Alloactinosynnema sp. L-07: one gene and its partner. The protein of the gene in region 1 interacts with the protein of each later gene in a pairwise test. Links are inferred from orthologs where the notes say so. Each region holds a gene or a part of one and is shown in the gene's direction. Other genes may lie near its edges.

What was found.
Region 2: the proteins of ndk (region 1) and BN1701_RS17255 interact in binary tests that used the Escherichia coli proteins (3 or more experiments, as listed by UniProt). The link is inferred for Alloactinosynnema sp. L-07 from one-to-one orthologs.

Annotation. Positions count from the first base shown.
Region 1 is NZ_LN850107.1:461,458-477,040, forward strand. The notes cover bases 5,658-8,517. They hold ndk (nucleoside-diphosphate kinase), read left to right. Parts: upstream 5,658-6,812; coding sequence 6,813-7,223; downstream 7,224-8,517. Other genes in these bases: BN1701_RS35195 (hypothetical protein), read left to right, coding at 5,681-6,598; BN1701_RS02310 (ABC transporter ATP-binding protein), read left to right, coding at 7,647-8,517. Also shown: BN1701_RS02280 (helix-turn-helix domain-containing protein), read left to right, coding at 594-1,805; BN1701_RS35190 (hypothetical protein), read left to right, coding at 2,621-3,040; BN1701_RS36295 (hypothetical protein), read left to right, coding at 3,156-3,314; BN1701_RS02285 (JmjC domain-containing protein), read left to right, coding at 3,388-4,602; BN1701_RS02290 (phosphotransferase), read right to left, coding at 4,594-5,445; more of BN1701_RS02310, read left to right, coding at 8,518-8,573; BN1701_RS02315 (ABC transporter permease), read left to right, coding at 8,573-9,379; BN1701_RS02320 (ABC transporter permease), read left to right, coding at 9,380-10,219; BN1701_RS02325 (TIGR03960 family B12-binding radical SAM protein), read left to right, coding at 10,462-12,429; BN1701_RS02330 (S8 family serine peptidase), read right to left, coding at 12,426-13,796; BN1701_RS02335 (TIGR03936 family radical SAM-associated protein), read left to right, coding at 14,033-14,788; BN1701_RS02340 (translation initiation factor IF-2 N-terminal domain-containing protein), read left to right, coding at 14,968-15,583. UniProt on the Escherichia coli protein: Major role in the synthesis of nucleoside triphosphates other than ATP. The ATP gamma phosphate is transferred to the NDP beta phosphate via a ping-pong mechanism, using a phosphorylated active-site intermediate.
Region 2 is NZ_LN850107.1:3,903,786-3,919,391, reverse strand. The notes cover bases 4,953-7,835. They hold BN1701_RS17255 (uracil-DNA glycosylase), read left to right. Parts: upstream 4,953-5,998; coding sequence 5,999-6,673; downstream 6,674-7,835. Other genes in these bases: BN1701_RS17245 (M28 family metallopeptidase), read right to left, coding at 7,551-7,835; BN1701_RS17250 (hypothetical protein), read left to right, coding at 6,864-7,499; BN1701_RS17260 (gamma carbonic anhydrase family protein), read left to right, coding at 5,462-5,983; BN1701_RS17265 (GNAT family N-acetyltransferase), read left to right, coding at 5,013-5,489. Outside these bases: BN1701_RS17305 (hypothetical protein), read left to right, coding at 1-29; BN1701_RS17300 (DUF6230 family protein), read left to right, coding at 29-718; BN1701_RS17295 (hypothetical protein), read right to left, coding at 715-927; BN1701_RS35645 (hypothetical protein), read right to left, coding at 924-1,232; BN1701_RS17285 (helix-turn-helix transcriptional regulator), read right to left, coding at 1,292-2,131; BN1701_RS17280 (DUF6879 family protein), read right to left, coding at 2,118-2,636; BN1701_RS35640 (hypothetical protein), read left to right, coding at 3,065-4,369; BN1701_RS17270 (HEAT repeat domain-containing protein), read left to right, coding at 4,380-4,931; more of BN1701_RS17245, read right to left, coding at 7,836-8,873; BN1701_RS17240 (MFS transporter), read left to right, coding at 9,133-10,320; rpmB (50S ribosomal protein L28), read right to left, coding at 10,354-10,545; BN1701_RS17230 (DAK2 domain-containing protein), read left to right, coding at 10,750-12,381; ATP-dependent DNA helicase RecG, read left to right, coding at 12,427-14,598; BN1701_RS17220 (arpA protein), read left to right, coding at 14,692-15,567. UniProt on the Escherichia coli protein: Excises uracil residues from the DNA which can arise as a result of misincorporation of dUMP residues by DNA polymerase or due to deamination of cytosine.

The DNA of each region.
Region 1 (15,583 bases):
GGGCAAAACATGCGGCAGACGCCCGCCGATCATGGCACTGTTGAGTGGCCATGCGCGCCAGCGGTGACGCCATGGATCGGACAACGACGTTCACCAGGGCCTGGGGAGGTGCCTGGACATCACCGACGAACGACAACGCCCGCGGTGAGACGGGGGCGGACTGGGGAGTTGACGCTCGTGTCGCAACGTCCGTTGATCGACATACGGGAAGAACTCGGGTGCAAGGCCACTATCACCCCGGACGGTAGCGGCCACTACATGCTCATGTCCGGGCCCCACGTGAAGATCGGGGCCGTCGCCGAGACGCTGAACAGCCTCTCCGAAGACCGAGTCGAGCCTGCACGCGGAAGGGCTTGCCCGTCCAACGGCTCGGTGCTCGCAGCCCTCAGCCGAGCCGGGCTTCTCGTCAATACCAAGGGGCTACCGCGGTCCTGCGGCAACCCGGCGTGCGGGTGCACATGCCACGCGACCGGGAAGATTACCCCAGAGAGCGCTGGTTAAGTTCGCTCCAACCGGTATTAGGGCACTCGGCACTGGTGGCTCGTCTGGTTAGTCTGAGGTACGGACGTCGCCGAGACAGGGCAGGTACCGGCATGGACGAGAACGAGATCGGTCGGCGGATTCGCGAGGTGCGCTCGTGGCGTGGGATGGCGCTGCGCACGGCCGCGGATCTCGCTGGATTCTCGTATGGCTACTTGGCGCAGATCGAGCGCGGCGAGAAGCCGGTGAACAGCCGCAACGTCCTCGAAGCGATTGCATTCGCGCTGAGGGTCGATCCGTCGCAGTTGACCGGCCAGCCATGGGCGCCGGTTGACACGAAAGGGAAGGCCGCGCTCGCGACCGTTGCCGACGTCGAGACGGCCTTGGAGGTGTACGAGCGCGGACATGATCCCGGTGTCGAGCTGAGGCCGTGGCCGGAGCTTGCCTCCGACATCGCTCAGCTCATGGACCTGACTCACGTTCATGCGGACTATGCGGCGCAAGGTGCGCTCGTTCCGCGCCTGCTCGCTGAGCTGCACGCGGCCTACGTGCGTCTCCCCGAACGCCGCGCCGATGTGCTTCTCGCGCTCATCCACTGCTACAGCTCGGCATGTTGGACAACAAAACGCTTGGGCGGCCGTGGACTTCCGACTATCGCGGCGCGATTGGCACAAGAGTGCGCCGAAGAACTTGGCCTGCCAGCGTGGATCGGCTACGCGACGTGGCTCCGCGGCGATGCCACCGGGCAGCTAAGCCGCGACATGCAGTATCGGCGCTGTGTCAGCATGGCCGACCAACTCTCGGGAGCATTGGACGACGCAGACGTGGCGCAGGCATACGGGATGTTGCAGCTCAGCGCCGCGCTCGCCGCGGCGGCCCGTGCAGACCGCGACACGGCCGAGTTGCATCTCACCGAGGCGGCGGGAATCGCTGCCAGGTTGGAAGCCGAGGTGGGTTCGTTCGCTCATCTCTGGTTCGGGCGAACCAACGTCGGAATCTGGCGTGTCGGATTGGCAACCGAGTTCGGTGACGGGCCGAAGGTTGCGGAGATCGCGCGGGACGTTCACCCCGAACTGATTCCGTCTCCAAGCCGGCAGGCGGAGTTCTGGGCCGACCTTGGCCGGGCGATGTTCCAAGACGCGAAGTCGCGCGATCAGGGGCTTACGGCGTTGCTGCGAGCGGAAGAGTTGGCGCCGCAACGGATCCGCAATGACGTCTTCGTTCGGGAGGCGGTCTCCGACCAGCTTCGCCGTGCACGGCGAGAGTCGGGTGGGCGTGAACTTCGGGGCTTGGCCTATCGCATGGGCGTAGCGCCAAACGGGTGAACTCGACCCGTGTGTACTTCTGGTGCACAAACTGATCTAGGTCACTCATAACGTCGTCTCCGATACAGGAGGTGACGACATGGTGATCGTGTTCGCGGTCGCAGGTACCCACTTCGCTGCACTCTTGTTGGTGGCGGTGGTGGGCCTGTGCCTGAATGGCTTGGCCGTGCTGTTGGAGCGCCGTCGAGACGCTCGCCGTAGGGCGACTGAGTTGGCTGTTGCCGTGGCGATCGTTCGTGGCCGAGCGAGTGCACTTTCCACGCCTGACGTGTCCACGCCTGCCTATGTCAGCCCGACGGGTGGGAGTGGACTCCTGACTCGCATCTGCCCGTCGGGTGTTCCACCGCTGCTGGATGCGCTCACCGCGCATACCCCCGCCAGCAGCCGCACGGCGAAGAGGCGGCGCCCCTCTGCCGGGTCGCGTTTCCGGCCACCGTGCGATTCCGGCGAGGCGCAGGAAATGCGTGGCGAGACCGCTGACTCGCTGTCGACCGTGCCTCGCAGGCCGACCGGCACGGCGGCGTGGGCGACGCCGTGCGGGTCCGCCGGAACGCTCGGTGGGCGAGTCTCCAGATGAGGGTCATCGCAACCGAACCGATCTGGGTCCGTGGAGTCCATGAGCCGCAGCCGGTGCACATGTTGGGTACCAGCGATGGTCGCCCTAGAAGGGTGGATGGGGGCGAGCGGTACGGGTACGTTGCGGTCGCGGTTTGCCGCACATGGGTCAGGGCTGGGGAAATCGCGATGCCAAACACCGCGGCGGAAATCTGTGCGGTCTGCCGTTCGGTCGCGGAGCGCATGGGCGGGGTTGTCTGATGAAGCGCGTCGCAAGTTCGACACATCAGCCGTCCGCATATCGGGTGTCAGCGAGGAATCATCTGGATGCGGCGGCAGCGCAGGTACTTAGGGACCAGGTTGCGCGCCTATGCCGCAACGGATTTCGGGCGCTTCCGCTACCGAACCTGTTCGCCAAGGTCGACGGGCTCTACCTGTATCGCCCAAGCGCCAACGGGTACATCGACACGATCGTGATCCGATCGGCGGATTGCGCTGTGGCAGCACGAGTGCGTGACCGGTTCGATCCCGCGGATCCGCTGCCCGAAGACGCGGCTCTGTGGTCGACCAGCGGTGAGCTGGATTCGGTCGTGGACAAGGTGTTCGGAGATCTTCGAGACGAGCGCGACCGACGTGGCGCCATGCGCCATTCGGGCCATCTCGGCATCCAACAATCCTGAGCGTCGGCCTGTGTCGCCTTCTGTCGCGCGGGTGAGCGGATCACCCGATAAGTGGTAGGCGCCGACGCCTGATCCGCACCAGCCTGAACAACGAGGAACGAAGGGAGGGAATGAAATGACCGATGAATCCGGCCTGGTTGTTGGTGTCCAGCACCTGTCCGTCGTGCGCGACCGCTTCGACGTGGCCAAGGGCGACCCGTCGAAGGATGGCGGTGGGGATGGTCACGGCGACGCTGGCGGCGATGGCCTGAACATCCCGGAATCCATGGAGTAACCGACCACGGCGGCGGATCGGCTCAGCGTTGCGCCGGTCCGCCGCTGTCTTGTCTTCGCTAAGGAGCACACACGTGGATCACTACCTGATCGAGGCCGTCGAGAAAGCGTTGGGCTGGAACGGATCTCAGATGTTAGGGCAACGGTTCGCCAAGGGGACCATGGAGGATGCCGCACTCTGCACTCGGCTTCTCACGCCGACTCGATTGCTCGATGCGATCATGCGCCGCTCGCTGACTTCGCCCCAATTGCGCTGCTTCCAAGGCGGTGCGGAGTTGCACCCGGATGCCTACCTGGCCAACGCCGTGACACGGCGTGGCCAGACCACACCGATGGCTCGCATGGACAAGCTGGGCGACCTCATCCGATCCGGCTGTACCGTCGTTCTCGACTCGTTCGACACCTTCGACCCGACGATGGAGGTCGCGTGCCGCGCGTTGCAGTGGTGGTCTCGGGAGCTGGTGCAGGTCAACACATACTTGACCACGAACGAGGCTTCGGGATTCGACCTTCACTGGGATGACCATGACGTGCTGATCGTTCAGCTCGGCGGGGAGAAGACCTGGGAAGTCAGGGGTGCGTCCCGCGCAGCGCCCATGTACCGCGACGCTGAACCCAACCGGGTGTCCAGCGACGAAGTGGTCTGGGCTGGCACCATGCGCGCGGGCGACGTCATGCACATCCCGCGCGGGTATTGGCACCAAGCCACCCGCACTGACTGCGGCGACGGCTACAGCCTGCACGTCACGTTCGGGTTCGTGAAGCGAACCGGCGTTGACTGGCTGGCCTGGATCGCAGATCGGTCACGTGAGGAAGAAGTCTTCCGCACCGACCTCAAACGGTGGGCACTTCCTGCCGAGCAGCGGGCACAAGACCTCACGCTCAGCGCGCTCGTGCCCGGCCTGCTGGCGAAGTACCCACCCCTGGAGTACCTCACTACCCGAGAACTGGAGCGCCCGGCTCATCGAGCGGTTCGCACGCACGGCACCTTCGGCCCGCCGATGGACATAGTGTGCGTGACCGAGTTTCCACCGCACATCAAGTCCAATGACGACACCATCGACGTGCTCGCGGCAGGCAAGGCGATCCGATTCGCCGCTGCCGCCGAACCCGCTGTTCGGCTGTTGCTGTCGGGCAATCCCGCCAACGTCGCTGCTGTCGCAACCGCGACCAGCATTGATGCACGCGTCATCGCAGAAGCTCTCACCAACGAGGGGCTCTGCGTCGAACTGACCGATGAACTCGCCACCGGCTATGTCGGCGTGGTGGGCCAGCGCGCGTCAAACTGAACGCAGCTCCACCAGCAGCACGTCCGCCGCCGCCTGCGCGGCCACCGACAGCGGTGTTGACTCCCCGCGCCGGGCGGCGATGCGGACAGCATTTGCACACTGCAATAGCTGAGCGAGCTTTCCCGAGCGTGATGTCATGTCCGCCGAGAACTCGTGCTGAACACGAGCGGCCAGTTCGGGATCGTGCAACGACGCCTGCCACAGGCACGCCGCGTCGAGTCCACGCGGCCCCGCGCCCCAGTCTTCCCAGTCGAGAAGGTAGCCGTCGACGGTGAGGTTGCCCCAGTGCACGTCCGTGTGTGCGGTCGCCCACTCGTCCACGGATGTGTCCAGATCGCCGAACACCTCGGTTATCCGCTTGGTCAGATGAGCCTGACTCATCCCGACCCGCTCAGTTGAGTGCGATCCAAGCGCGGCGAGCGAGTCCCGAAGTTCCGTCCACCATGAGCCCGGCAGCGTGACGGCGGAAGCAGGGGTATCCACGATCGGGGCGTTGACTAGTTCGACCTCGTCCGCGCGCCAGACAACATCGCGCTCGGGGTCGACCCAAGTTGCCCCTTGGAACCACTCCGGTTTGCGCACGCCGCGGATGGTCGCTGCGGCCTCCAGACCGACCCACACCGCGCTGTTGATCCGCCAACGCTGGCGGCGCTCGACCCGCACCCACGTTCCCGCGGCAGTGCGGAAGCCCTCGGTGGCACCGTAGATGCCGAACACGACTGATGATCGTTCAAGCGTGACCCCTAGGGTGCGCTCGACCCTGTCGAGGACGTCGTCGTGCGGTTGTTCCCGCACATCGAAGACGGGGTTTGGGACGACGCTGGACGGCTGAGCGACGCTCACAAGGACGCCCTTCGATTGGACAAGACGGGGGCAGTACATGATGCACCCTCCGTGCTTGCCTTGTCACAGCAGGGGGCGACGACTGCTGGATAGTTACACGTAGACTCACGAATGATCTGCGAGGTGATCGGTGGCTGCGGCCACCTTGTGTAACGTCGCAGGCTGGGAGCGGCGATGTCTGTCACAGTTGCCGCGTCCGACTGAGTCAGATGCGGAGTCCGTGACGTTGGACGGGGTGACCTTGCCGCCGGATATTGCAGAGTTGAGTCACAGCTTGTTGGAGTGGTTGTACGACCACTATGACGACGGGGCTGATACTCCGGGCGTGGGCGAGTTCTTCGAGAGTCGTGCCGCGGCGAGGGCCGAGCTCGGTTATCTTCTCGTTCAGTATCTTGCGAGCCGCGACTTGGTGAAAGACTGGTCAACGCTGGGTGGGCCTGATGCCCGCATCACCGCTCGCGGCCTGGATCTTGTCCAACAGATTCGTGCGCAGCGCGCGGGCGATCCAGGTGAGCGAACACGTGCGTTGCGACGCATAATGCTTCGCTGGCTGGACGATCACGAGCGGAGAGCCGAGACGGTCACGAACTGGGACGACTTCCTTGTCAGTCCGTCGGCCCGCCACAACGGCGTGACCTTCGGGCTCATCGACGTTGCTCGTGAGGCGGATTACCTCGTTCGGGTCGGTCTAATAAGTGGTGGCTCTCACCAGTCCGGGCCTGGAATGTTGCGGCCAAGGCTCACACATAATGGTCGAGACTGTGTAACGGATTTTGGGGGAGCTGTGGCTGAGTATCTGCGAGCAGTAAATGCTGGCGGCACGGTAAATGTGGCAGTGAATGGCGACCGTCCTCAGGTTGCTGTCGGTCAGAACATTGCGCAGAATCGGAATGATTCCGTCGTGATGCCGCAGTATGAGCCACTCGCAAATGCGCTCCGCGAGATCCTCGGCAAGGTTTCAGGCTGGGAGCTCGATGATGACGACAAGAGCGACGTCAAAGCTATCGCTGGCGAGTTGCTCGACGAGGTAGCGCGCGACGAGCCTGACGAGGGGGCAATCCGACGTAACGTCCGGGCCATCGGACGAATCCTGAACAGCATCGCCATGAACCCTGACGTGCAAACCGCGCTTGCGGGCCTCGTTGTCGCCTAGGTGACTGTCGGTTGTTGCGATGTTGATCCACTTTGCTGTCGTTCGACACCTGGGTCCTTCGACTGCACTCTGTGCGGGAGCCTGCTGTCGCCCGCAGGTGCCCAATGCCATCCCACGCTCCCGTGTGAGTTCGGGGCGAGGCCGGTAGCTACGCTGACCGCGTCCTCGTCGATCCCGAGGCAACAACCAATTCTGATCTGTATGAGGAGCTAGCGTGAGCGAGCGCAGCCTGGTCCTGGTTAAGCCGGACGGTGTGAGCCGTGGTCTCGTCGGCGAGGTCATCTCGCGTATCGAGCGGAAGGGGCTGACGATCGTCGCGCTTGAGTTGCGCAACGTCGACCGCTCGCTGGCCGAGCAGCATTACGCGGAGCACGCTGAGCGCCCGTTCTTCGGTGACCTCCTGGAGTTCATCACCTCTGGTCCGGTCGTGGCGCTCGTGGTCGAAGGCCCGCGTGCGGCGGCGGCGTTCCGCCAGCTCGCGGGCGGTACCGACCCGGTCGAGAAGGCAGCTCCCGGAAGCATCCGCGCAGACTTCGGCCTAGAGGTCCAGTACAACCTCGTGCACGGCTCCGACTCGCCCGAGTCCGCCGAGCGTGAGGTCAAGCTCTGGTTCCCTGACCTCTGATCGGACGTTGGCGGGCCTCTGAACTGCGGATATGTAGTCAAGTGCCCACTAGTCCCTAGTGGGCACTTGACTAAGCCGTTCTTCGAGTCCCTGCTCGAATTCATCACCTCCGGTCCGGTCGTGGCGCTCGTCGTCGAGGGCCCCCGCGCCGTCTCGGCGTTCCGCCAGCTCGCGGGCGGCACCGACCCGGTCGACAAGGCCACCCCGGGCACCATCCGCGGCGACTTCGGCCTCGAGGTGCAGTACAACCTGGTGCACGGCTCCGACTCGGCCGAGTCCGCCGAGCGCGAGATCAAGCTCTGGTTCCCGAACCTCTGAGCTCTGCCCCGACCGCGCCGCCGCTCCGAGAACCTCGGGGCGGCGGCGTCGCGTTCAGGCCGAAATCCACTCGGAACTGTCGGTGCCCTTGTCTAGGGTGGCCGAGTGGGTGGCAACGGCGCGCTGGTGCGCGCGGAGGGGCTGACGAAGCGCTTCGGCGACTTCACCGCGGTCGACGGCATCGATCTTGAGGTGCGGCCGGGGGAGGCGTTCGGGTTCCTCGGGCCCAACGGCGCGGGCAAGTCCTCGACGATGCGCATGATCGCCTGCGTGTCGCCGCGCACCGGCGGCGAGTTGAGTGTGCTCGGGATGGATCCGCTCCGGCAGGGGCCCAGCATCCGGGCCCGGCTCGGGGTGGTGCCGCAGGCGGACAACCTCGACACCGAACTCTCGGTTCGGCAGAACCTGCACATCTACGGCCGCTTCTTCGGCATGCCCAAGGCGCAGGTTCGCGCGAAGGCGGTCGAGTTGCTCGACTTCGCCCAGCTCACAGAGCGTGCCGACGACCCGGTCGAGCCCCTCTCCGGCGGCATGAAGCGGCGGCTGACCATCGCGCGCTCGCTGATCAACGACCCTGAGCTGCTGCTGCTCGACGAGCCGACCACGGGCCTGGACCCGCAGGCCCGTCACCTGCTGTGGGACCGGCTGTTCCGGCTCAAGCAGCAGGGCGTCACGCTGATCATCACCACGCACTACATGGATGAGGCCGAGCAGCTCTGCGATCGTCTCGTCGTCATGGACGGCGGCCGGATCGCCGCCGAAGGCAGTCCCACCGAGCTGATCGCCCGCTACTCCACCCGCGAGGTGCTCGAACTGCGGTTCCCGCCGGGCGAGCAGAAGGCCGACGGCGTGGCCGACCTCGCCGACCGCGTCGAGGTGCTGCCCGACCGGCTCCTGCTCTACACCGCCGACGGCGAGGCCGCGCTGGCCGCCGCGCACGAGCGCGGGATCCGGCCGGTGTCGAGCCTGGTGCGCCGCAGTTCGCTGGAGGACGTCTTCCTCCGGCTCACCGGCCGAACACTGGTCGACTGATGACGACCGTCCAGCCGACCGGCCGCGTGCTGTCCCCGGTGCGCGCCTCGTTCCTCGTGTTCGACAGCCTCTGGATCTGGTACCGCAAGAACTGGCGCGCGTCGGTCACGTCGGGCTTCCTGCAGCCCGTGCTGTACCTGGTCGCGCTCGGGTTCGGGTTCGGCTCGCAGGTGCGGCCCGGCGAGGTCACCCTCGGTCTGCCGTACGTGCAGTACCTGGCGCCCGCGCTGCTCGTGGCGTCGATGATGCAGATCGCGGCGTTCGAGTCGACCTACCCGGTGCTGTCGGCTTTCCGCTGGCAGCAGACCTACCTGGCGATCACCGCCACCCCGATCACGCCAGCCCAGGTCCTCGGCGGCCAACTCGCCTGGATCGCCGCCCGCCTGGGCTTCTCCGCCGTCGCGTTCGCCCTGATCGCGGCAGTCCTGGGGGCGGTGACGAGCCCCGCGATCGTGCTCGCGGTCGTCGTCGCGGTGCTGACCGGCACCGCCGTCGCCGCGCCGATCGTGGCCTACTCGGCGACGCTGGAGTCCGAGGGGCAGGGCTTCAACGTGCTGTTCCGGTTCATCATCATCCCGATGACGCTGTTCGCGGGCACGTTCTTCCCGGTCGACCAACTGCCCGGCTGGGTCCGCCCGCTGGTGTGGATCACCCCACTGTGGCACGGCACGGAACTGTCGCGCGACCTGACTTTCGGCACCGTCGAGCTGTGGTCGGCACTGGGTCACACGGCTTATCTGGTGGCCCTGCTCGCCCTCGGCGCCTACCTGGGGAAACGCGTCTTCGAGCGAAAGCTGGCGGTCTAGATGACAGTCCTGGACCGGCCACCCGCCCCGCCCGAACCGGTGGGCCTGCTCCTGCGCGTGCTGCCCACCGGCATGTACGCGGGCCGCGCGAGCGTCCTGATCGAACGCGCCGCCATCGTCAACCGCCGCACGTGGCTACTGATATTCACGGGGTTCTTCGAGCCGCTGTTCTTCCTGTTCGGCCTGGGCTTCGGCTTCGGCAAACTCGTTGGCGACGTCGTCGGCCCGACCGGCCAACCGATGACCTACGTCGCGTTCGTCGCCCCAGCTTTGTTGGCCGCCTCCGCGATGAACGGCTCGGTTTACGACGCGACTTTCAATTTCTTCTTCAAGTTCAAATACCGAAAGCTCTACGACGCGGTTCTCGCCACCCCACTGGGACCCCTCGACATCGCCATCGGCGAAATCACCTGGGCCCTGATCCGCGGTGCCCTGTATGCCGGGGGATTCCTCGCGGTGATGCTCGGAATGGGCCTGCTGACGTCGTGGTGGGCCTTGCTGGCACTGCCCGCCGCGATCCTGATCTCGTTCGGTTTCGCCGCGGTGGCGATGGCGTGCACGACGTACATGCGGTCGTGGCAGGACTTCGACTACGTGCAGCTCGCGCTGTTGCCGATGTTCCTGTTCTCGACCACGTTCTTCCCGATCACGGTCTACCCGGAGGCGATCGCCTTCGCCGTGAAATGCTTCCCCCTCTACCACGCCATAGAACTCATGCGCGGCCTCTGCACGGGTTTCGTGGACGCTTCGATGCTCGGCCACCTCGCGTACTTCGCGGTCATGGTGGCGGTGGGAGTTGTCGTCTCGGCCCGAAGACTGGGCAAACTCCTGCTTTCCTAGACATCGCTCTTAATCCAGTGAATCTGGATCCTGACGGCGAATGGGAACCACCTCGGCGATCGGGACTCCATCGCGCGTGATGACAAGGTGCTCGCCCTGCTCGATCGCGCTGAAGATGGCCTCGCTGTTGGTTACGAATTCTCGCATCGTCACGTGTCTGGGCACACGTTCCACGTTATCCACGGGCGTGACCGCCCGCTCCGCTCAATCGGGCGAACTCGGACGGGCTACTCTGGTTCGCTGTGAGCGTCAAGTCAGTCTTCCCTCAGCTTGAGCCCCTGCTCCCCAGGGTCTCCAAGCCCGTCCAGTACGTCGGCGGGGAGCTGAACGCGACCGTCAAGGACTGGGACAGCGCCAATGTCCGCTGGGCCCTGATGTACCCCGACGCGTATGAGGTCGGGTTGCCCAACCAGGGCGTCATGATCCTCTACGAGGTGCTCAACGAGCAGCCCGACGTCCTGGCCGAGCGCACCTACGCGGTCTGGCCGGACCTCGAGAAGCTCATGCGCGAGCACGACGTCCCCCAGTTCACCGTCGACGGCCACCGTCCGCTCGGCGCGTTCGATGTGCTCGGGGTCAGTTTCTCCACCGAGCTGGGCTACACGAACATGCTCACCGCGCTCGATCTCGCCAAGATCCCGCTGCACGCCAAGGACCGGACCGAGGAGCACCCCGTCGTGCTCGCGGGCGGGCACGCGTCGTTCAACCCGGAGCCGATCGCGGACTTCATCGACGCCGCCGTGCTGGGCGACGGCGAAGAGGCTGTCCTCGAAATCTCCAACATCGTCCGGCAGTGGAAGGCCGAGGGCCGCCCCGGCGGCCGCGACGAGCTGCTGACCCGCATGGCCGAGACCGGCGGCGTCTACATCCCGCGCTTCTACGACGTCACCTACACCGCCGACGGCGCGCTCGGGCCTGCCGTGCCCAACCGCGACCGCGTCCCCGAGACCGTCGCCAAGCGCACCACCATGGACCTCGACGCGTGGCCCTACCCCAAGCAGCCGCTGGTCCCGCTGGCCGAGAGCGTGCACGAGCGGATGAGCGTCGAGATCTTCCGCGGCTGCACCCGCGGCTGCCGCTTCTGCCAGGCGGGCATGATCACCCGCCCGGTGCGCGAGCGCTCCATCGAGGGCATCGGCGCGATGATCCAGACCGGACTCGCGGCCAGCGGGTTCGAGGAAGTCGGCCTGCTGTCGCTCTCCAGCGCCGACCACTCCGAGATCGGCGAGATCACCAAGCAGCTCGCCGATCGCTACGAGGGCACCAACACCGGCCTGTCGCTGCCCAGCACCCGGGTCGACGCGTTCAACATCGACCTGGCCAACGAGCTGTCGCGCAACGGCCGTCGCTCCGGGCTGACCTTCGCCCCCGAGGGCGGCAGCGAGCGCATCCGGCGCGTCATCAACAAGATGGTGTCCGAAGAGGACCTCATCAAGACCGTCAGCGCCGCGTACGCCAACGGCTGGCGGCAGGTGAAGCTGTACTTCATGTGCGGGCTGCCCACCGAGACCGACGAGGACGTCCTGCAGATCGCCGAGATGGCGAAGAACGTCATCCGCGCGGGCCGGGAAGCCAGTGGCCGCAAGGACATCCGCTGCACGATCTCCATCGGCGGGTTCGTCCCCAAGCCGCACACCCCGTTCCAGTGGGCCGCCCAGTGCGATCCGGACACAGTGGACAGTCGGCTGCGCAAGCTGCGTGAGGCGGTCAACTCCGACCGCGACCGCAGCCTCGGCCGCAACATCGGCATGCGCTACCACGACGGCAAGCCCAGCCTCATCGAAGGCCTGCTCTCCCGCGGCGACCGCCGCGTCGGCCGGGTCATCGAGCGCGTCTGGCGTGAGGGTGGCCGGTTCGACGGCTGGAGCGAGCACTTCTCCTACGAGCGCTGGACTTCCGCCGCCGCGGCCGAGCTGGCGCCGCTGGGGATCGATCTGGCCTGGTTCACCACGCGCGAGCGCGTCGAGGACGAGGTCCTGCCGTGGGACCACCTCGACTCCGGCCTCGACAAGCAGTGGCTGTGGGACGACTGGATGGACGCGCTCGACGCCCGCGAGCAGGACGACTGCCGCTGGACGCCGTGCTTCGACTGCGGCGTGTGCCCGGCCATGGGCACCGACATCGAGATCGGCCCGACCGGCCGCAAGCTGCTGCCGATCAGCCCGGTCGGCATCGGCTCCCCGGTGCGCAACCCCGCGCTGACCAACTAACTGGTGACGGCGGCCAAGGCGTCGACGAGGCCGTGGCCGTAGAAGCTGTTGTAGGGCGCGTACCCGGAGCAGTACGCGTCCTGCCCGCCCGCGTCGTCCAGGTCGTAGTCGCCGGGGCAGGCCACGGCGACGGCCTGCGTGGTCAGCCGCCGGGTCAGTGACTGCGGCGACGCGCCGGGGTGGCGGCCTGCCAGCAGCGCGACGACCCCGGTCACGTGCGGCGCGGCCATCGACGTGCCGCACAAGCGGCCGTAGCCGCCGGGAACGGTCGACAGCACGCACTCGTCGCCCGCGCCGCCGGGGGCGGTCACGTCGATGACGCCGAGGCCGTAGGCGCTGTACCCGGTCTTGAGTTGGTCGGGGCCCACCGCCGACACCGCGACCACCCCGCGCAGACCCGCGGGCAGGACCTTGCAACTCGCGTCCAGGGTCCGGCGCTCGCCGTTCGCGCCGACAGCCTGGCCGCGGGGACGGGCCAGGTCGATGTTCTCGTTCGACGCCGCCGCCACCGACAGCACGCCGCGGCGGGTGGCGTAGTCGACCGCGCGGCGGACGGACTCGGCGACGACGCGTTCGCCGTCGCGGTCACAGGTCTGCAGCCACGGATCGACGAAATAGCTGTGGTTGGCCACCGCGAACTGGTTGGCCGCAGCCCACATCAGCCCGCACACGACGGCCTCGGGGAAGACGAACCCGGCGTCGTCGACCACCTTCACCGACGCCAGCCGCACGCCCGGCGCCACGCCGGTGACACCGTGGCCGTCGTCGGCGGCCGCGATGACGCCCGCGACGTGGGTCCCGTGTGCCGAGGTCGTCGGCCGCCAGGCCGCAGGCGCCGGGTCGGCCTTGCCGGTCAGGCAGCCCGCCGACCGCGCCGGGTCGACCGCGGCGGAAAGTTCCGGATGGGTGGCGTCGATCCCCGAGTCGAGGACACCGACGACGACCGAGTCGCTACCCAGAGTCACCGCGTGCGCCTGGTCGGCGCGGATCATCGCCATGTCCGACTGCTCGGCGGTCCGGTCGGTTCGGGAGCGGTCGGACACCGCGGGGGGCTCGCTGAGCCGCTTGGACTTGCCGACCGCGGCCTTGGCGCTGAACACCCGGTCGCGGCCCATCAGGTTGGGGAAACGGCGGTCGCTGGACAGCACGACACCGACGCCGATCTGGGGGTGGTATGCCACCGTGGTCCCGCACTTGGACGAGGTCTCCGCCGTGGCGTCCACGGCCGGGGTCCAGGGCTCGAAAAGAACGACGAACCGCACGTCAGGGCCATGTTCACCGCAGTTGATGACGCCCGGCTCCAGCGGTACGGCGGCGGCCTGCCCGGCCCAGCCGAGCATGGTCGCGGCTACCGCGACACCAACCACTGTCGCCCTCGATCGGCGCGGCAGAGGCACTGGTTACCTCCGTTACGGCCCTCGGCTGCACAGGCCATTCGATGCGGACGGTAGCCACGACGGGTCCGCGAAACAACCTCGACGCTCGAATTGGCGCTGACGGTACGGTTCCATTCTGCCGGTTGAACCACCACCGGAAGAGAAAGCAGCCACCAGAAGGAGTAGTCCTGAGTCGCCAGGATCAGCCAAACCCCTCGGCCGCGGCGGTGCAGAAGCTGCGCCTGCGCTACGCCAAGCGGGGCAGGCTCCGTTTCACCTCGCACCGCGACGTGGCCCGCCAGTTCGAGCGTGCGCTGCGCCGGGCGGGCGTGCCGATGGCCTACTCCCAGGGGTTCAGCCCGCACCCGAAGATCTCGTGGATCGGCGCGGCGCCCACCGGCGTGGCCAGCGAGGCCGAGTACGTCGAGATCTCCGTGGTCGAGCGGGTCGACCCGGCCAAGCTGGCCGCCGCGCTCGACGCGGCCCTGCCGCCGGGCCTGGACGTGCTGGAGTCGGTCACGGCCGGACCGGGCGGGCTCGCCGAGCGGATGGAGGCCAGCCGCTGGCGGATCGAACTGGTCGGCGTCGCGACCGCGGACCTGCGCGCCGCGGTGACCAGTCTCATGGCCGCCGAGCACGTCGAGGTCGAGCGGCTCACCAAGGACGGGCGCAAGCTGATCGACGCCCGACCTGCGGTTATCGCCCTCGACGTGCTCGATTCCGCCGACGTTGATCGCGACTCGCCAGTAGGTGTGGGTATCGACATGTCAGCCGACACCCCGGCGTATGGGATACTGGTCGCGGTCGTCCGGCAGACAACACCAGCCGTGCGACCCGACGACGTACTGAGCGCGTTGCGCGTCGTCGCCGCCCTGGAACCGCCCGTGCCCGCGAAGGCGACGCGGATGGCCCAGGGACGGCTTGACGATGATGGCGTTCTGTCCGACCCGCTGGCCCTCGACAGGGCGGCGACAGCCGGATAGTCCGCCGGGAGCCGCAGTGCCTCACCGTGGTCGAACGACCTGCCGTCAACCGGCGCCGGTCCACGACCGGTCCGGCCGACGGCTTAAGGCGAGGATTCCCGCCGCTTCGCGCGGTGGAACACAACTAGGCCCCTGAGCGGCCGCGTCTGCAGGGACGCGCCCGGGGGCGGAGGAGCTACATGTCGGATACGTCGAACCCTGCCGGAAGCACCGGCGGGGCTGCCACCACACCTACCCACGCCGCGCTGGCTGATCTGCCCGCCAAGGTCAGGGTGCACGCCCTGGCCAAGCTGCTCGACCTGAGCAGCAAGGACATCATCAGTGCGCTGTCCGACCTGGGCGAGGAGGTCCGCGGCGCGCAGTCCAGCGTCAGCCGCGACGTCGCGCTCAAGGTCGCCGATGCCCTTATCGGCACGCCCGAGGCCGCCGCCTCCACGCCAGAGGCGCCTGAGGTCGCGGTGCCCGAGGTCTCCGTGCCCGAGGTCGAGGCGGAGCCCGAACCCGAGCCGGAGCCCGTCCGGGTGCGGCGAACCCCGCCGACGCCGGTGTTCGCCTCGGCGTCGCCGCTGTTCCTGCCGCCGGAGCCGGTCGCGGCCCCGGTCAAGGCCGCCCCGGTCAAGCCGGTGCACCGCGAGGAGCCCGAGGACCTGGTCGAGGACGAGGTCGAGGAGCCCCAGTCGGCTCAGGAGACCCCGGCCGACGATGACGACGACAGCGGCAGCCGCCGCCGCCGTCGCGGCCGCCGCGGCCGTGGCCGCGGCAAGGGCGCAGCCGAGGACGGCGACACCGAGCCCA
Region 2 (15,606 bases), 3.4 Mb from region 1 along the record:
CGACCCTGTCCCTGCTGGGCGGCACCTGATGAACGGAACCCGGTGGGGCCGCTCGGCGATACTCGGCGTCCCGTCGCTGCTCGTGGTGCTCCTGCTGGCCATGGGCCTGCGCACGGGCGTGCTCGCGAGCAGCGTCGTGATCCAGAGCGGCACCGCCGACCTGGCCACCAGCGGCCTCTACGGCATCGACTTCGGCCTGTCGGTGGTGGACGCGACGCAGAAGGTGAAGCAGGCGGACGGAACGGTGGTGCTCAAGAACATCCGCCTCGTCCGCGCGGGCTTCGCCCAGGGCAAACTCAACGAGCTGTGCATCGCGGTCCGCCAGAAGATCGCAGGCCTCGACTTCACCCTCAAACTCACCGGCGGCGACGGCAACCTGGCCACCTGGGAAGTCGACGCCCGCAACGTCGAACTGGACGGACAGCTGGTGGCGGGCACCCTGACCCTGGACGGCGTGGTGAAGTTCGGCATCACGGGCGAGGACGTGACGACGATCAAGAACCCCGACGGTACCTATGTGGACAACCCACTGGACGCCAACCCGTCCCAACACCGTTTCGGCGCGGACGCGACGTTCGCGGAGTTCACCAAGCTGTCGGGGAAGGTGTACGCGATGGAGATCGTGGGGCCGTTCTCGCTGCCGGGGTTGAAGGTCAAACTGGAACCGGGCAATACGACGTGCCCAGCGCCCCCGGCCCCGACAGCCCCGCCGAGCTAACGCCCCCCACTGTCCCCGAGGTCCTCGACGCCGAACCAGCGGAAACGCAACTCGCGCACGTAGCCCGTGGTGTCGGTCAGGATCGTCAACAGCGCGTCGATCTGCTCGACGGCAAGGTCCTCCCGAATGATCGCGGCCGACACTTGTGGTGCCTTGGCGGCGAGCATCGCCAGCGCCTTGGCGATGTCGGTGTCCTCGATGCGGATCATTTGGTGTGGCCGTGGGCGGAGCGTTTCGCGGCCCAGGAGTCCGCTGTTCGGCGCAGCAGCGGTGTGTCCCACCAGTCCTCCGAACACGCGGGGATCACGTCGATGACGGGTTGCGGGGTTTCGTGCACATGATGGTTCGCCAGATAGTCGTCGATGATCAGGTATCGGCGGCTATCCACGCAAATTCCGCGCATGACGGCGATGTAGCGGTCATTCTTCACCCAACGGAAGGTGAACCCGTGGCGGAATGCTCGTGAGCAAGCCTTGTCCCCACGATAGGGGTTGGTCAAACCGAGGATTTCCACAAGGCGAACCTAGTCTTGTGCGCTGCTGAAAGGCATGTTTCAGTCGCGCATCCGAATTATTAGGACTCGTTTGCCATCTGCCGCAGAAAAGTGGCTGCTTCCTGGTTCACTCGCGCGCGTTCCTGGAAGTGTTCGAGGACGTTGACGTGATACGCGACTTCCTGCGGGTCGCGAAGTATGACGCTGCCGGAGAACAATTCGCACATGACGAATCGTTCGTCATAGACGACGAAGCTGCTCAACGGGACCGCGTTCATCTGTGCGTCGTTCGGAACGACAGCGATCGTCACGTTCGGCAGTTCGGCCAGATCGGCCATGTGTCGGGCTTGGGCCGCCATCACTTCGGCCGGAGCTTGGTTCCACCGGACTGCTTGTTCGGTCGTCACAAAGGTGAAACTTCGCGAAGCGTCGTACAGGGCGGTTTGCCGTTCGATCCGAGCTTCGACAGCTCGTTCGACATTGCGCGCAGGCCTGCCTCGAACCGTCGGCGTCAGGATCGCTGCCGCGTATTCGGGGGTCTGCATCATCCCCGAGGGGGCAGCGGGACAGAAGTATCGGACTTGCGTTGAGGAGGCGACCAGGGCCGAGAGTTCGTTTTGCCCTCGCCAAAGGCCGATCTCCGCCAGCGCCCTGATCGACCGATAGTGGACGTTCGCGGTTCTTGCGAGGTCGAGGAACTGCTGCGTCTCTTTCGGGTCGACACCCAATGCGGACAGGATTCTTTCGACATCGGTCACCGACGGCAGGATCTTGCCGCGCTCGATACGGCTGATCTTCGATTGGGACATCGCGCATCGGGCGGCCAAACGCTCGCCGGACAGGCCTGCGGCCCTCCGCATATCGCGAAGGGCATCGGCCAGATCCCGGCGTTCCCGTTGCTGGCGTTCAGGATCGAACATAGTCCTCGAATGGGACGGAACGTTCAAGTGCGACTCGTTGCCACTGCCGATACTTTTCGATCGGCGGATCAGCCAGGAGTTCACGGCTGATCAGCGTCCCGTCTTCGCGATAGGTCAGGCGGAGGACCTCGGTGTCGTCGAAAAGCCAGAAGTCATCGGCGGGTAGATCCAGGGTCAAGCCGGTCGCGTCGAGGATGCGGATGTCCTCACCGTGTTCGATGTTGCGCGGTATTCCCCAGGCGAACGCATACCGCGTGTAGTCGGTGAACGGCCGACGGACAACTTTCACTCGCCCGATCGACTTGCCCGCGGCTACATTGGCGCGCGTCAATTCGAGCCATTCGATGTATCTTGGCGCGAGATCGGGCTCGGGCCGGCCTGCGAGAAACTGGCCCAGGGAGTCCGCCTCGCCGGGGATCGTGTACGTCGGCTGTGTCTCGAAGCGCCACGCCGATCTCAGGTAGGTGCGGAACAGGTTACGGGAACCGTCATGTCCCAAGCGCACGGATGGCCTCCCTGACCACGGTCATTGGCAACTCGACGGCTTGTTCACCTTGACCGAGGCGAAGCCCGTTGGCAAGGGACACGCTATCGCCTTGGAACACGACTGTTCCTCGATCGGACAGGTACACCGCCGGACAGTCGTCGTCCTGGCAGTCGCCCGCTATGCGGCGCAGGCTAATCGTTACTCGCTGTGGCGTCATGATTACGTTGTAGCAGAGGTGGTGGGGCAGCCATCGGCGTCAGTCACGCTTCCGCATAAATGTCGACCCATCGGGAAGCAGGTAAGCGGGTGCCCGTTCGGGTCGGCCTTGTCGCTCGATCGGGCGGGGTCGGCCCGCGTTCGCGCGAGGACTTTGTCCGCCACTAACAAACGTCTCCCAGGAGCCGACGAACAGACACACGATCCCGACTTCGTGAGAGTAGGTCGCGATGACTTGGCTTGGGTGGGAAAGCCTCGGCGGGACGCTGACCAGCGATCCGGCGGTGGCGTCTTGGTCGTCCGGGCGACTTGACGTGTTCGGACGAGGTACGGACAACGCGTTGTGGCACAAGTGGTTCCAGAACGGCTGGTCGGGCTGGGAGAGCTTGGGCGGGATCCTGACGAGTGGGCCTGCCGTGGCGGCCTGGTCGTCGGGCAGGCTGGACGTGTTCGTGCGCGGTACGGACAACGCGCTCTGGCACAAGTGGTACCAGAACGGCTGGTCGGGCTGGGAGAGTCTCGGCGGGATCCTGACCAGCGGGCCCGCGGTGGCGTCTTGGTCGTCCGGGCGACTGGACGTGTTCGTCCGTGGCACGGACAACGCGTTGTGGCACAAGTGGTTCCAGAACGGCTGGTCGGGCTGGGAGAGCCTGGGCGGGGTGCTGACCAGCGACCCAGCGGTGGCGTCCTGGTCGTCGGGCAGGTTGGACGTGTTCGTGCGCGGTACGGACAACGCGCTCTGGCACAAGTGGTACCAGAACGGCTGGTCAGGCTGGGAGAGCCTCGGCGGGGTGCTCACCAGCGCCCCCGACGTCTCGTCCTGGGCCGCGGGCAGGCTCGACGTGTTCGTCCGCGGCACCGACAACGCGATGTGGCACAAGTGGTACCAGGGCGGCTGGTCGGGCTGGGAGAGTCTCGGCGGGATACTGACCAGCGGGCCCGCCGCGGCGTCGTGGGGACCGAACCGGATCGACACGTTCGTGCGCGGCACGGACAACGCGCTCTGGCACAAGTGGTGGGCGCGGGTGCCGACGGTCCGGGTGCACACCAAGATCCTCACCAACCCGAACGTCTCGGTGGCCACGGTGATGCAGCGGATGCGGGAGGTGTACGGCTCCGTCGGCGTGCACGTGCAGCACGCGTCCACGGAGAATCTGAACCTGCCCACCCTCAACGACGTCGACGTCGGCACCTGCACCCGCGGCAACGCCACGGCCGAGCAGATCCAGCTGTTCGCCAACCGGAACAACGCGGGTCCGAACGACGTCGTGGTGTATTTCGTCCGGTCGACCGTCCCGCCGTTCAACGGGTGCGCCGCGCACCCGGCGGGGCAGCCCGGCGCGGTGGTCGCCCAAGGCGCGACGCAGTGGACGTTCGGCCACGAGGTCGGTCACGTGCTGGGACTCAACCACGTCAGCGACAGCAACCGGCTCATGACCGGCGGCGGCACCGCGAACATCACCAATCCGCCACCGGACCTGATCGCGAGCGAACGCGACACAATGGTGGCAAGCCCGTTCACCCAGGACCTGTGAGGAGGGCTCGATGGCAATCACATTCGAACAGGTGCGGGCCGCGCTGATCCCAGAGGAGCCGAACTACCAGTCGGCCGCGGCTATGGGCGCCGAGGCGCTACCCCACCTCAAGAGCATGGTCGAGGGCGGCGAGCCGATGCTCGCGGCCAAGGCCGCCTACCTGGCCAGCCTCATCGACGACGACGGCGTCGTGGACATCCTGCTGGCCGCGGCCGCGAACCCGGACCCGTCGGTGCGGGTCGCCGCGGCCTCGGGCACCGGCAACCTCGCGTCCAGTCGCGCGGAGGTGGTCCAGGCGACTCTGGCCGAGGACAAAGACCCCGGAGTGCGGGCCAAGAACGCGCGGGCCGCCGGGCTCGACGACAGCGGGATCTGGGAATCGGCCCAGGAGTCGGTGGCCACCGCCGAGTCGGAGCCGGAACCACCGTCGGCCGAGGGGCTGATGCCCGGCGAACGCCCGAGCGCCGACCTGGCGGAAGGCCTCATGCCCGGCGAGGCGGACGCCGTGCCCCAGGCGGTGGCGGCAGAGGGACTCATGCCCGGCGAGCGTCCGGCGCGGTGACCTGAAGTGGGCGGCGGGGCTGTGGCGAGGTCCACGGCCCCGCCGCCACGTTTCAGACGGCGGACAGACGACAATCGCGGGGTGGACATCCAACCCAGGGCCTACGACCACCCCCACTCGCGCCTGCTCATCGACGAGGTGCAGGACGAGTACGTGATCCGCTACGGCAGCCCGGACGAGTCGCCCGTCGACCCCGCCGAGTTCGCCCCGCCGCTCGGTCGGTTCTATGTCGGCTACGTCGATGGCCGCCCGCTGGTCACCGGCGGCTGGCGCGACCACGGCGACGGCACCGCCGAGATCAAGCGCATGTACGTCTCGCCAGCCGGCCGCGGCAAGGGCCTGGCCAGGGAGATGCTCGCCGAGCTGGAGCGGACCGCGGCGCGGGCCGGGATCGCGCGGCTGATCCTGGAGACCGGGACCAAGCAGCCCGAGGCCGTCGCGCTCTACCTCTCGTCCGGCTATGCCGACATCCCCGCGTTCGGGCACTATGCCGGACACGAACTCTCCGTTCACCTCGGCAAGGAGATCGCGTGCCCGTCTACGCCCTCGGCGACCTGACGCCGACCATCCACCCCGACGCCTACGTCCACCCGGACGCCACGGTCATTGGCGCCGTCACGCTGCACGCAGGGGCGTCGGTCTGGCCGCAGGCGGTCCTGCGCGGCGACGCGGGAACGATCGAGATCGGGGAGCGGACCAGCGTGCAGGACGGGACGGTCATCCACTGCACCCCGTTCCACCCGGCGAAGATCGGCGCGGACTGCGTCATCGGGCACAACGTCCACATCGAAGGCGCCACCGTCGGCGACCGGTGCATGATCGCTTCCGGGTCGGTGCTGCTGAACGGGTCGGTGGTCGAGGACGGGGCGATCCTGGGAGCGGGCGCGGTCATGTCGTTCAACGGGCACATCCCGGCCCGATCCATGGCGCTGGGCGTTCCGGCGCGGGTCCGGGAGGGCCACGTGGTCGAGGCGGACATGACCTCGGGGATCGTCCAGATCTACCTGGCCAACGCACAGGCGTACCGGGCGGGGCTGCGTCGGCTGGACTGAGTAGGCTTTTCCGGCGTGGCACGACCTTTGACTGAGATCGTCGAAGCCGGGTGGGCGCAGGCACTGGCCCCGGTCGAGGATCAGATCGCCAAGATGGGCGAATTCCTGCGCGCCGAGATCGCCGCCGGGCGGAAGTACCTGCCCGCCGGGGAGAACGTTCTGCGCGCCTTCCAACAGCCGTTCGCGGATGTGCGGGTGCTGGTGGTCGGGCAGGACCCGTATCCGACGCCCGGGCACGCGGTGGGGCTGTCGTTCTCGGTGGCGTCCGACGTCCGGCCGATTCCGAAGAGCCTGGTGAACATCTACAAGGAGTACTGCGAGGACCTCGGGCACCCGCTGCCCTCGAACGGCGACCTGACGCCGTGGGCGGACAACGGGGTCCTGCTGCTGAACCGGGCACTCACCGTCGAGCCCGGCAAGGCGAACTCCCATCAAGGCAAGGGCTGGGAGGACGTCACCGAGCAGGCCATCCGCGCGCTCGCCGCGCGCGGCGGTCCGCTGGTGGCGATCCTCTGGGGGCGCAACGCCCGCAACCTGCGGCCGATGCTCGGTTCCGTGCCCGCGATCGAGTCCGCGCATCCGAGCCCGCTGTCGGCGCACGCGGGCTTCTTCGGGTCGAAGCCGTTCAGCAAGGCGAACGCGCTGCTGACCGAGCAGGGAGCGGAGCCGGTCGACTGGAAGCTGCCCTAACGGCAGGGGTGCACCAAACAGCCGCCGCCGTGCCGCTGAACGCCTCCACCCAGCGCGAATTCGTTGGCCCAGCCGGGTGGAGTTCGGCCCGGCTCGTAGCAGGCAAGCCGCACCGCCGACTCCTTGAATGATCGACTTCGGTTCGACCGTCGACTGCCAAGGGGAACTCATGGGCTCTGTGGTGCATCGGATGAAGCGGTTGCTGAACGACCCGGACAATCCGCGCTCGGTGTCGAGTCGGGCACGGGCCAAGCGGTGGCAGGAGTTGCTCGGCCGGTTTCCCGATCTCGCTGACCTGCGGGTGCTCGACCTCGGCGGCATGCCTTCCTTCTGGCGCAACGATTCCGTCCGTCCCGCGGCGGTCACGACGGTCAACCTGGTGGACGCGGCCGCCCCGGAACCGTGGTTGCGCCACGTCGTCGACGACGCCTGCGACCCGGTCAAGGTCTCGGGCGAGCGGTTCGATCTGGTGGTGTCCAACAGTTTGCTCGAACACGTCGGCGGCTACGGGCCGCGGTGCAGGCTGGCCGGGGTGATCCACGATGCCGCCGACCGGCACTGGGTGCAGACGCCGTACCGGTACTTCCCGGTGGAGCCGCACTGGACGTTCCCGGCGCTGCAATTCCTGCCGGTGATCCTGCGGGCCGCCGTCGTGCGCCGCTGGCCGTTCGGCCATGCCACGCTCGACCGGAACGCCGCCATCGACGCGATCCTGGCGACCGATCTGGTCTCGGCGACCGAGATGCGGCACCTGTTCCCCGGCTCGGAGATCTGGCGGGAGCGCGCCGCCGGGCTGCCCAAGTCACTGGTCGCCATTCGCGCGTAGCCGCGCTCGGCCGGAAGGAGATCCGGTCGAGCGCGGCTCCGCGGTCAGCGATCAGAAGGTGAGCTTCCAGCTGTTGATGTGGCCGGTGTCGTAGCGGGCGACGTCTTGGACCTTGAGTTTCCAACTGCCGTTTGCGGCCTCGGTGGAGGCGTTGACCGTGTAGGTCGCGATCACGTTGTCGGCCGAGTCGTTGGCGCTGGAGTTCTTCAGCCGGTACGCCGATCCGTCGGGCGCGATCAGGTCGATGACGAGGTCACCGCGCCAGGTGTGCTTGATGTCGACGTCCACTTTCAGCGTCGCCGGGGCGTTGCCCGTGAGACTGGAGACGGTGATGGCGCTGGTGACCGCGGCGCCCGCGTCGGGGATGTTGACGTCGTTGGTGTTCTCGAAGACCTTGCCAGGGGGCGGCGGCGGGGCGCCCGTGTCGGCCAGTTTCCACACCGTGTGCGCGATCGCGTCGGAGTTGCGGTCGAGCGCGGTGGCGTCGATGTTGTTGCTGCGGTCGCAGGACCGGTGGTAGCAGGCGTCGAACGCGGCCGCGGTGCCGCCCCACTTCTGGACCTGGGCGGCGGTCTTGGTGCCCTCGGCGCCGGTGAAGATGCCGCCGATGGGGATGCCCGCGTCGGCGAACGGCGCGTGGTCGGAGCGCCCGGTGATCCCGGTGGCCTCCTCGGTCTGGACACCGATGCCGGTGAAGAACTCCTCGATCGTGCGCTGGATCTGAACCGAGCCGCTCGGGTGCGCGTCGCCGTCGTAGACCATGTAGCCCGCGTTCGGCGAGGCGACCATGTCGAAGTTCAGATACTGCTTGACCTTCGCCCGCTCGGTGCCGCCGAGGTTGTTGACGTAGTACTTGGACCCGATCAGGCCCAGTTCCTCAGCGCCCCACCAGCCGAACCGCAGGTGCTTGGCGGGCTTGAACTGCTCCCGCGCCACGGTGAGCGCCACCTCGAGGACAGCCGACGTGCCCGAGCCGTTGTCGTTGAGCCCGGCGCCCGCGGTGACGCTGTCCAGGTGCGCGCCCGCCATCAGGATGTTGTTCGGGTCGCCACCGGGCCAGTCGGCGATCAGGTTGTACCCGGTCGCGCCGTTGTGGGTGAACGGCTGGGTCGACGTGGTGAAGCCCGCGGCGTCCAGCTTGCCCTTGACGTAATCCAGCGACCGCTGGAACCCGGGCGTTCCGTGCGCGCGGTTGCCGTTGCTGTTCGTGGCGATGGTCTGCAATTCGGTCAGGTGCGCCTGGACGTTGGCGACCGAGATGTCCGGGACGGCGGCGACGGCCTGGGGTGCCGCCGCGTTCGCCATGGGGACAACAAGGATCGCGCCGACGAGCAGACCTCCGGCCGCGAGCGGCACAAGAGTTCGTTTGAACATGGTTGCTGCCTCCAAGCAGGGTTCGGGGACAACCAGTCGCATGGTCGCGTAGATCGGTTGTGCGCTAAAGGTTCAAAAGTCGCCTTCGATTGCCATATGCGGATGTCTGACTGTGTTCGCGGTCGACAGGGCCGTTCGGGAAACCGATAGGGCGACCGGGTGAACCGCGCTCTGGTCGACTGCCCTTCCGGGTAGAGCGCGCGGGCTAAGGGTGTGATGTCCGTTCTGTTCCAGGGAATTCGGCGATACCGTCGGTGCGGTGCCGGGGCGTCGGGATCTGCTGTTGGTAGCGTCCGGTTCGGCGGTGTCGATGTTCGGCACAGCGGTCACCCTGATCGTGCTTCTCTTGCACGCCAAGACTTTCGGCTCCTTCGCCGTGGTTTCCGTGCTGATCGCCGAGTTCGTTCCCGTCACCCTGGGCGCGCCGCTGGCGGGCTTGCTGGTCGACCGGCTCCCCAACCGCCGTCTGATGATCATCGGGCAGGTGGTGCAGGCGGGGGCGGTGATCGGGGTCGTCGCGGTGCTGCACACCTTGCCGCTGGTCTTGGTCATGCTGGTGTTCCTCGGCTGCGGCACCGCCGTGGTGAACCCGGCCGCGGCGGCCATGGTGCCGGTGATCTGTGGGGAGCGGGACTCCACGCGCGGATACGCGGTGGTGGCGACAGGCCGCACGTTGGGGATGCTCGCCGGATCGGCGGCGGGCGGGCTGCTCGTGGCCACGCTCGGAACGCGGGATGCTCTATATATAGACGCCGCCACCTATCTGGTGCAGGCCGCCATGTTGGGGTTCGTCCGGACCGAGCGCGATCCCCGGGGTGCGCGGCGGCGCAGGCGCCAGGGGGACGCGTTGGCCGGGTGGCGGCACGTCGCCGCCGATCCGGTGCTGCGGGTGGCGTCGGTGAGCCTGGCGGTGGCGATGGCCGGGGTCATGGCGGCCGACGTGGCCAACGTCTTCTACGTCACCGACGTCCTGCGCGGCGGCGCCGCCACGCTCGGGGTGCTGCACGCGGCCTGGATGGCCGGGGTGTTCGTCGGGGTGCGCGTGGCGGGGCGGTCGCGCACCGAACGGGCGCTGCTCACCGGGCTTGGCCTGTCGTGCTGCGCGATGGGGATCGCCATGCTCGTCCCCGCTCTGCTGCCGTTCACCGCCCCCGTCGCGCTGGGCTACCTGCTCGGCGGCGCGGCGAACGGGCTGCAGAACGTCTGCAACCAAGGGCTGCTGCGCTCCCGGACGCCCGAGCACCTGCGGGGCCGGGTCTTCGCGACCGCGGGCGCGATCCTGATCGGGTCCAACGTGCTCGGGACGGTCCTCGGCGGCGCCGTGGTGGCGGTGTTCGGGGCGCGGCCGTCGTTCGCCATCGCCGGGGTCGCCGCGCTGGTCGCGGGCTTGGCGGCACTGCGCGCCTTACGTGCGGTGGGCACAACGAAACCGGCGTCGGTGACCTGAGTCACCGACGCCGGTTTCGATAAAGAGCTCAGCTCAGCCGCGAACGACCTTGCCCGCCTTCAGGCAGGAGGTGCACACGTTGAGGCGCTTGGTCTGGGAGATGCCCAGCTTGGCGCGCACGCTCTGGATGTTCGGGTTCCACCGACGGTTGGTGCGTCGGTGGGAGTGCGAGACCGACTTGCCGAAGCCTGGCCCCTTGCCACAGACGTCGCACACGGCAGCCACGTCAGACACTCCTTCAGGTTGCGGTGCCCACGGCTCGAACAGCTTGAACAACACACTGTCAAACTCGTGGGCGCACGTACGAGGGCCCAGGCAGGCCCGGGCAGTCATCACAGCGTAACGGGTGCCCGCGTGGTGTTCCAAACCGGGTGGCCGGGCGGTCGCTACGCTGCCCGGTTAAGCGAGGACCCACGGGAGGTAGGCGTGCTGCAGGCGCTCGACGCTGGCGAGGTGCGGCGATGGGCAGCGGCCTGCGTGCAGTCCATGGACGCCCACCGCGCCGACATCGACCGGATCAACGTCTTCCCGGTCGCCGACGGCGACACCGGGTCCAACCTGCTCAACACCCTGCGCGCGGCGCTGGAGGCACTGCTGCGAGCCCCGGTCGACGAGCGGTCCGACGCGGGCGGCGCGTTCTCGGTGCTGGCAAAAGGCGCGGTGACCGGCGCTCGCGGCAACTCCGGGGTGATCGTCTCGCAGTTCCTGCGCGGGGTGGCCGAAACCGTCCATGACCAGCACGAAGTCACCGGGCCGCTGCTGCACAAGGCGCTCGTTCGGGGAGCTGAACTGGCCACTGCCGCGGTGTCCAAGCCGGTGCCCGGCACCATGCTCAGCGTCCTTGACGCCGCCGCGGCCGCGAACAGCCCGGACACCCTGCCCGAGGTCGCCGCGGCCGCCGCCATCGCCGCGGCCGACGCGCTGGACCGGACCCCCGAGCAACTCGACGTGCTGGCCGAGGCGGGCGTGGTCGACGCGGGCGGGCGCGGGATCGTCGTCCTGCTCGACGCGCTGGTCGCCGTCATCGGCGGGCGCCCGCCCGAACTGGCCGCCGCCGCGCGGGTCAGCGCCGACACGGCCGCGCCGCGCAGGCCGGAGAACCCGCTGGTCGCGGCCCGCGAGGACGGCTCGGACCTCTTCGCCTACGAGGTCATGTACCTGCTGGAGCAGGCCACCGACGTCGCGGCGCTGCGTGACGCGCTCGACGGGCTGGGCGACTGCGTGTCCGTGGTCGGCGACGGCGCGGACCTTTGGACGGTGCACGTGCACTGCAACGACGTCGGCGCGGCGATCGAGGCCGGGATCGAGGCAGGCAGGCCCCGCCAGATCCGGGTCGCGCGGTTCGCCGACGCCGTCTCCGCCGAGGCGGGGCGCTACGCCAAGGACCGCGCGGTCGTCGCCCCGGTGCGCGGCGACGACCTGGCCGAGTTGTTCCTGGCCGAGGGCGTCGCGGTGCTGCGGGTGGCCGATGGCGACGAGCCGACGCCGTATGAGCTGCTCCAGGTCATCACCGGCACCGGCGCCGCCCACGTCACCGTGCTGCCCGGCGACCACGGGCTCATGGAGATCGCCGACGAGGCCGCCATCCGCGCTGTCGCCGCGGGTCAGGACGTTGTCGTCGTGCCGTGCGCGTCCCCGGTGCAGGCGCTGGCCGCGATCGCCGTGCACGACCCGCGTAGGCGGGCGGGCGACGACGTGGTGGCCATGGCCGAGGCCGCCGCCGCGACCAGGCGTGGCGCGGTCGTCGTCGCCGCCGAGGACGCGATCACCTGGATCGGGCCGTGCAAGGCCGACGACGTCGTCGGGTTCGCCGACGGCGAGGTGGTGCTCATCGAGCCGGGACCGCCGACGGCGGACACGCTGGCCAAGGTCGCGTGCGGGGTGGTCGACCGGATGCTGGCCGTCGGCGGTGAACTGGTCACCGCCCTGCTCGGCCGCGACGCACCCGCCGGCGTCGCGGAATCGCTGGCCGACTATCTGCGCACGGACCGCCCGGAGGCCGACCTGATGGTCTACCGCGGCGGCCAGTCCGACTCGGTGCTGAACCTGGGCCTCGAATAGTCGGGGCCGGACGACATAATCGGGCCGGACACGGAACGGAGGATTATGGCTTCGCTGGGCGACAAGCTCGATCGGGTGGTGGGCAAGAAGTCGGCCGACGCGCTCAACGCCGCGTTCTCCCTGGAGACCGCGGGCGAGCTGCTGCGCCACTATCCGCGCCGCTACGCCGAGCGCGGCCAGCTCACCGAGATCGCGGGCCTGGAGGTCGGTGAGCACGTCACGGTGATGGCCAAGGTCGTCTCGGTGAACAAGCGCCAGATGAAGACCAAGCGCGGCTCGATCGTCGAGGTCGTGCTGACCGACGGCAAGAAGTCGCTGGAGTGCGCGTTCTTCAACCAGCCGTGGCACCTCGACAAGCTGCGCCCCGGCTTGGACGCGCTGTTCGCGGGCAAGGTCACCGCGTTCCGCAACAAGCTGCAACTGGCCAACCCGGACTATCAGCTCATCGACTCGACCGAGGACGTCAACGTCGAGGAGTTCGCGGGCAGCCTGATCCCGGTCTACCCGGCCTCGGCGAAGATCCAGTCCTGGCAGATCGCCCAGTGCGTGCACCAGGCGCTGGGCATGCTCGACGCCATCGACGACCCGTTCCCCCTGGAACTGCGGGAGAAGCTGGGCCTGTCGGAGTACGACGCGGCCGTGCGCGCGATCCACCTGCCCGCCGACTGGTCCGATGTGGAGTCCGCCAAGACCCGGCTCAAGTGGGACGAGGCGCTGGCGCTGCAGCTCGTGCTCGCCCAGCGCAGGCAGGCCGCGGGCGCCCGCCCCGCGCCCGCGTGCCCGCCCCGGCCCGACGGGATCCTCGACGCGTTCGACCAGCGGCTCCCGTTCACCCTGACCAAGGGCCAGGTGGAGGTGGGCCACGCCATCACCGAGGACCTCTCCGGCAGCCATCCGATGAGCAGGCTGCTGCAGGGCGAGGTCGGCTCCGGCAAGACGATCGTGGCGCTGCGCGCGATGCTGCAGGTGATCGACTCGGGCAGGCAGGCCGCGCTGCTGGCGCCGACCGAGGTCCTGGCCGCCCAGCACGCCCGCTCGCTGGCCGAGATGATGGGCGACCTCGCGCAGGGCGGCATGCTCGGCGGCGCCGACAACGCCACCAGCATCACCCTGCTCACCGGCTCCCTGTCGGCCCCGCAGCGCAAGCAGGCCATGCTCGACGCGGCCAGCGGGGCGGCGGGCATCGTGGTCGGCACGCACGCGCTGATCCAGGACAAGGTGATCTTCGCCGACCTGGGCTTCGTCGTGGTCGACGAGCAGCACCGCTTCGGCGTCGAGCAGCGCGACGCGCTGCGGGCGCGGGCGGGGGAGAACGTCAGCCCGCACGTGCTGGTCATGACCGCGACGCCGATCCCGCGCACCGTCGCCATGACGGTCTACGGCGACCTGGAGACCTCCGCGCTGCGCGAGCTGCCCGCGGGCCGCTCGCCGATCTCGACCAACGTGGTGCCCGTCGCCGAGCGGCCCGCCTGGCTCGACCGAGTCTGGCAGCGCGTGCGCGAGGAGGTCGGCAAGGGGCACCAGGCTTATGTGGTGTGCCCGCGCATCGGCGACGACGCCGCGGCCGAGGACGCCTCCGGCGGCGACGAGGGCTCAGACCGGCGTCCGCCGCTCGCGGTGGTGGACGTGGCCACCGAACTGGCCGACGGCGCGCTCGCCGGGCTGCGGCTCGGGGTCCTGCACGGACGGCTCGCCCCGGACGAGAAGGACCGGGTGATGCGGGCCTTCGCCGCCGCCGAACTCGACGTGCTGGTCGCCACCACCGTGATCGAGGTCGGCGTCAACGTCCCCAACGCCACCGCGATGGTCATCATGGACGCCGACCGCTTCGGTGTCAGCCAACTGCACCAGCTGCGCGGCCGGGTCGGCCGGGGGAGCGCGCCCGGACTCTGCCTGCTGGTCACCGAGATGCCCGGCGGCACCGCCACCCGCGACCGGCTGGCCGCCGTAGCGTCCACTTTGGACGGATTCGAGCTGGCCAGGCTCGACCTGGAGATGCGCCGCGAGGGCGACATCCTCGGCGCCAGCCAGTCCGGGTCCCGCTCGGGGCTGAAGATGCTGTCGCTGCTGCAGGACGAGGGGGTCATCGCCGACGCGCGGATCGTGGCGCAGGCGCTCATCGCCGACGATCCCGATCTTGGGCCCTATCCCGGATTGGCCACCATGGTCGGCCAACTCGTCGCCGACGACCGCGCGGAATATCTGGAAAAGTCCTGAATTTACCGGATCTTGGGCGCGCGACACAATATGGCTACCGTCACGAAATCGGATCGGTTTTTCGGTGGCGCCGATCCACTTCGGATCAACAGAATGAACCGCATGATCGCACCGGGAGCTCGGGTCATCGAGCAGGTCGTGGACACCGCGCGATATCCGCTGGCCGATCCGGCGGGCGAGGGCTGGCACGCCGCGGTTTCCCAGGCGCGCGCCGAATTGCGCGCCGACGGGTGCAGTGTGCTGCCAGACTTCCTCCGCGGCGACCTGCGCGAGGCCCTGCGCGCCGAGTGTGCCGCCGTCGCGCCGCTGGCGCACTATGACGTCGAGTCGGTCAACGCCTACAACATCCCGCTCGACGCCGACCTGCCCGAAGGCCACCCCGGGCGGCTGATCATGGAGCGCGGCAACGCTTTCGTGGCCCGCGACCGGATCCCGGCCGAGTCGATCATCCACCGGCTCTACACCAGTGAGCTGTTCCAGCGGTTCGTCGCCGAGTGCTTCGAACTCGACGCGCTCCACGAGTTCGCCGACCCGCTGGCCGGGCTCTGCCTCAATGTGGTGTCCCCGGAAAAAGGGCATCCCTGGCACTTCGACACCAATGAATTCACCGTCAGCATGCTCACCCAGCAATCGAACACCGGCGGCGTGTTCGAATACTGCCCGAATATCCGGTCGGCCGGATCGGAGAACCTCGACGACGTGGCCGCCGTGCTGACCGGTGAAGGCGAACGGTTGATCAACCGGCTTTCGCTGCGGCCCGGCGACCTACAGCTGTTCAAAGGGCGCTATTCGCTGCACCGGGTGACCCCCGTGCACGGCGACACCGCCCGCCATTCCGCGATCTTCGCCTACAGCGAGCGTCCTGGGGTGATCGGCAGCCTGGAACGGACCAGACAGCTCTTCGGCCGGGTCCTGCCAGAGCACCTGGCCGCCGCGGGCACGGTGCGCGGCGACGAACTCCTGGATTAGGAAGGTAAAGCCGGACTGAGACATGGCGCTCCCTCCGGA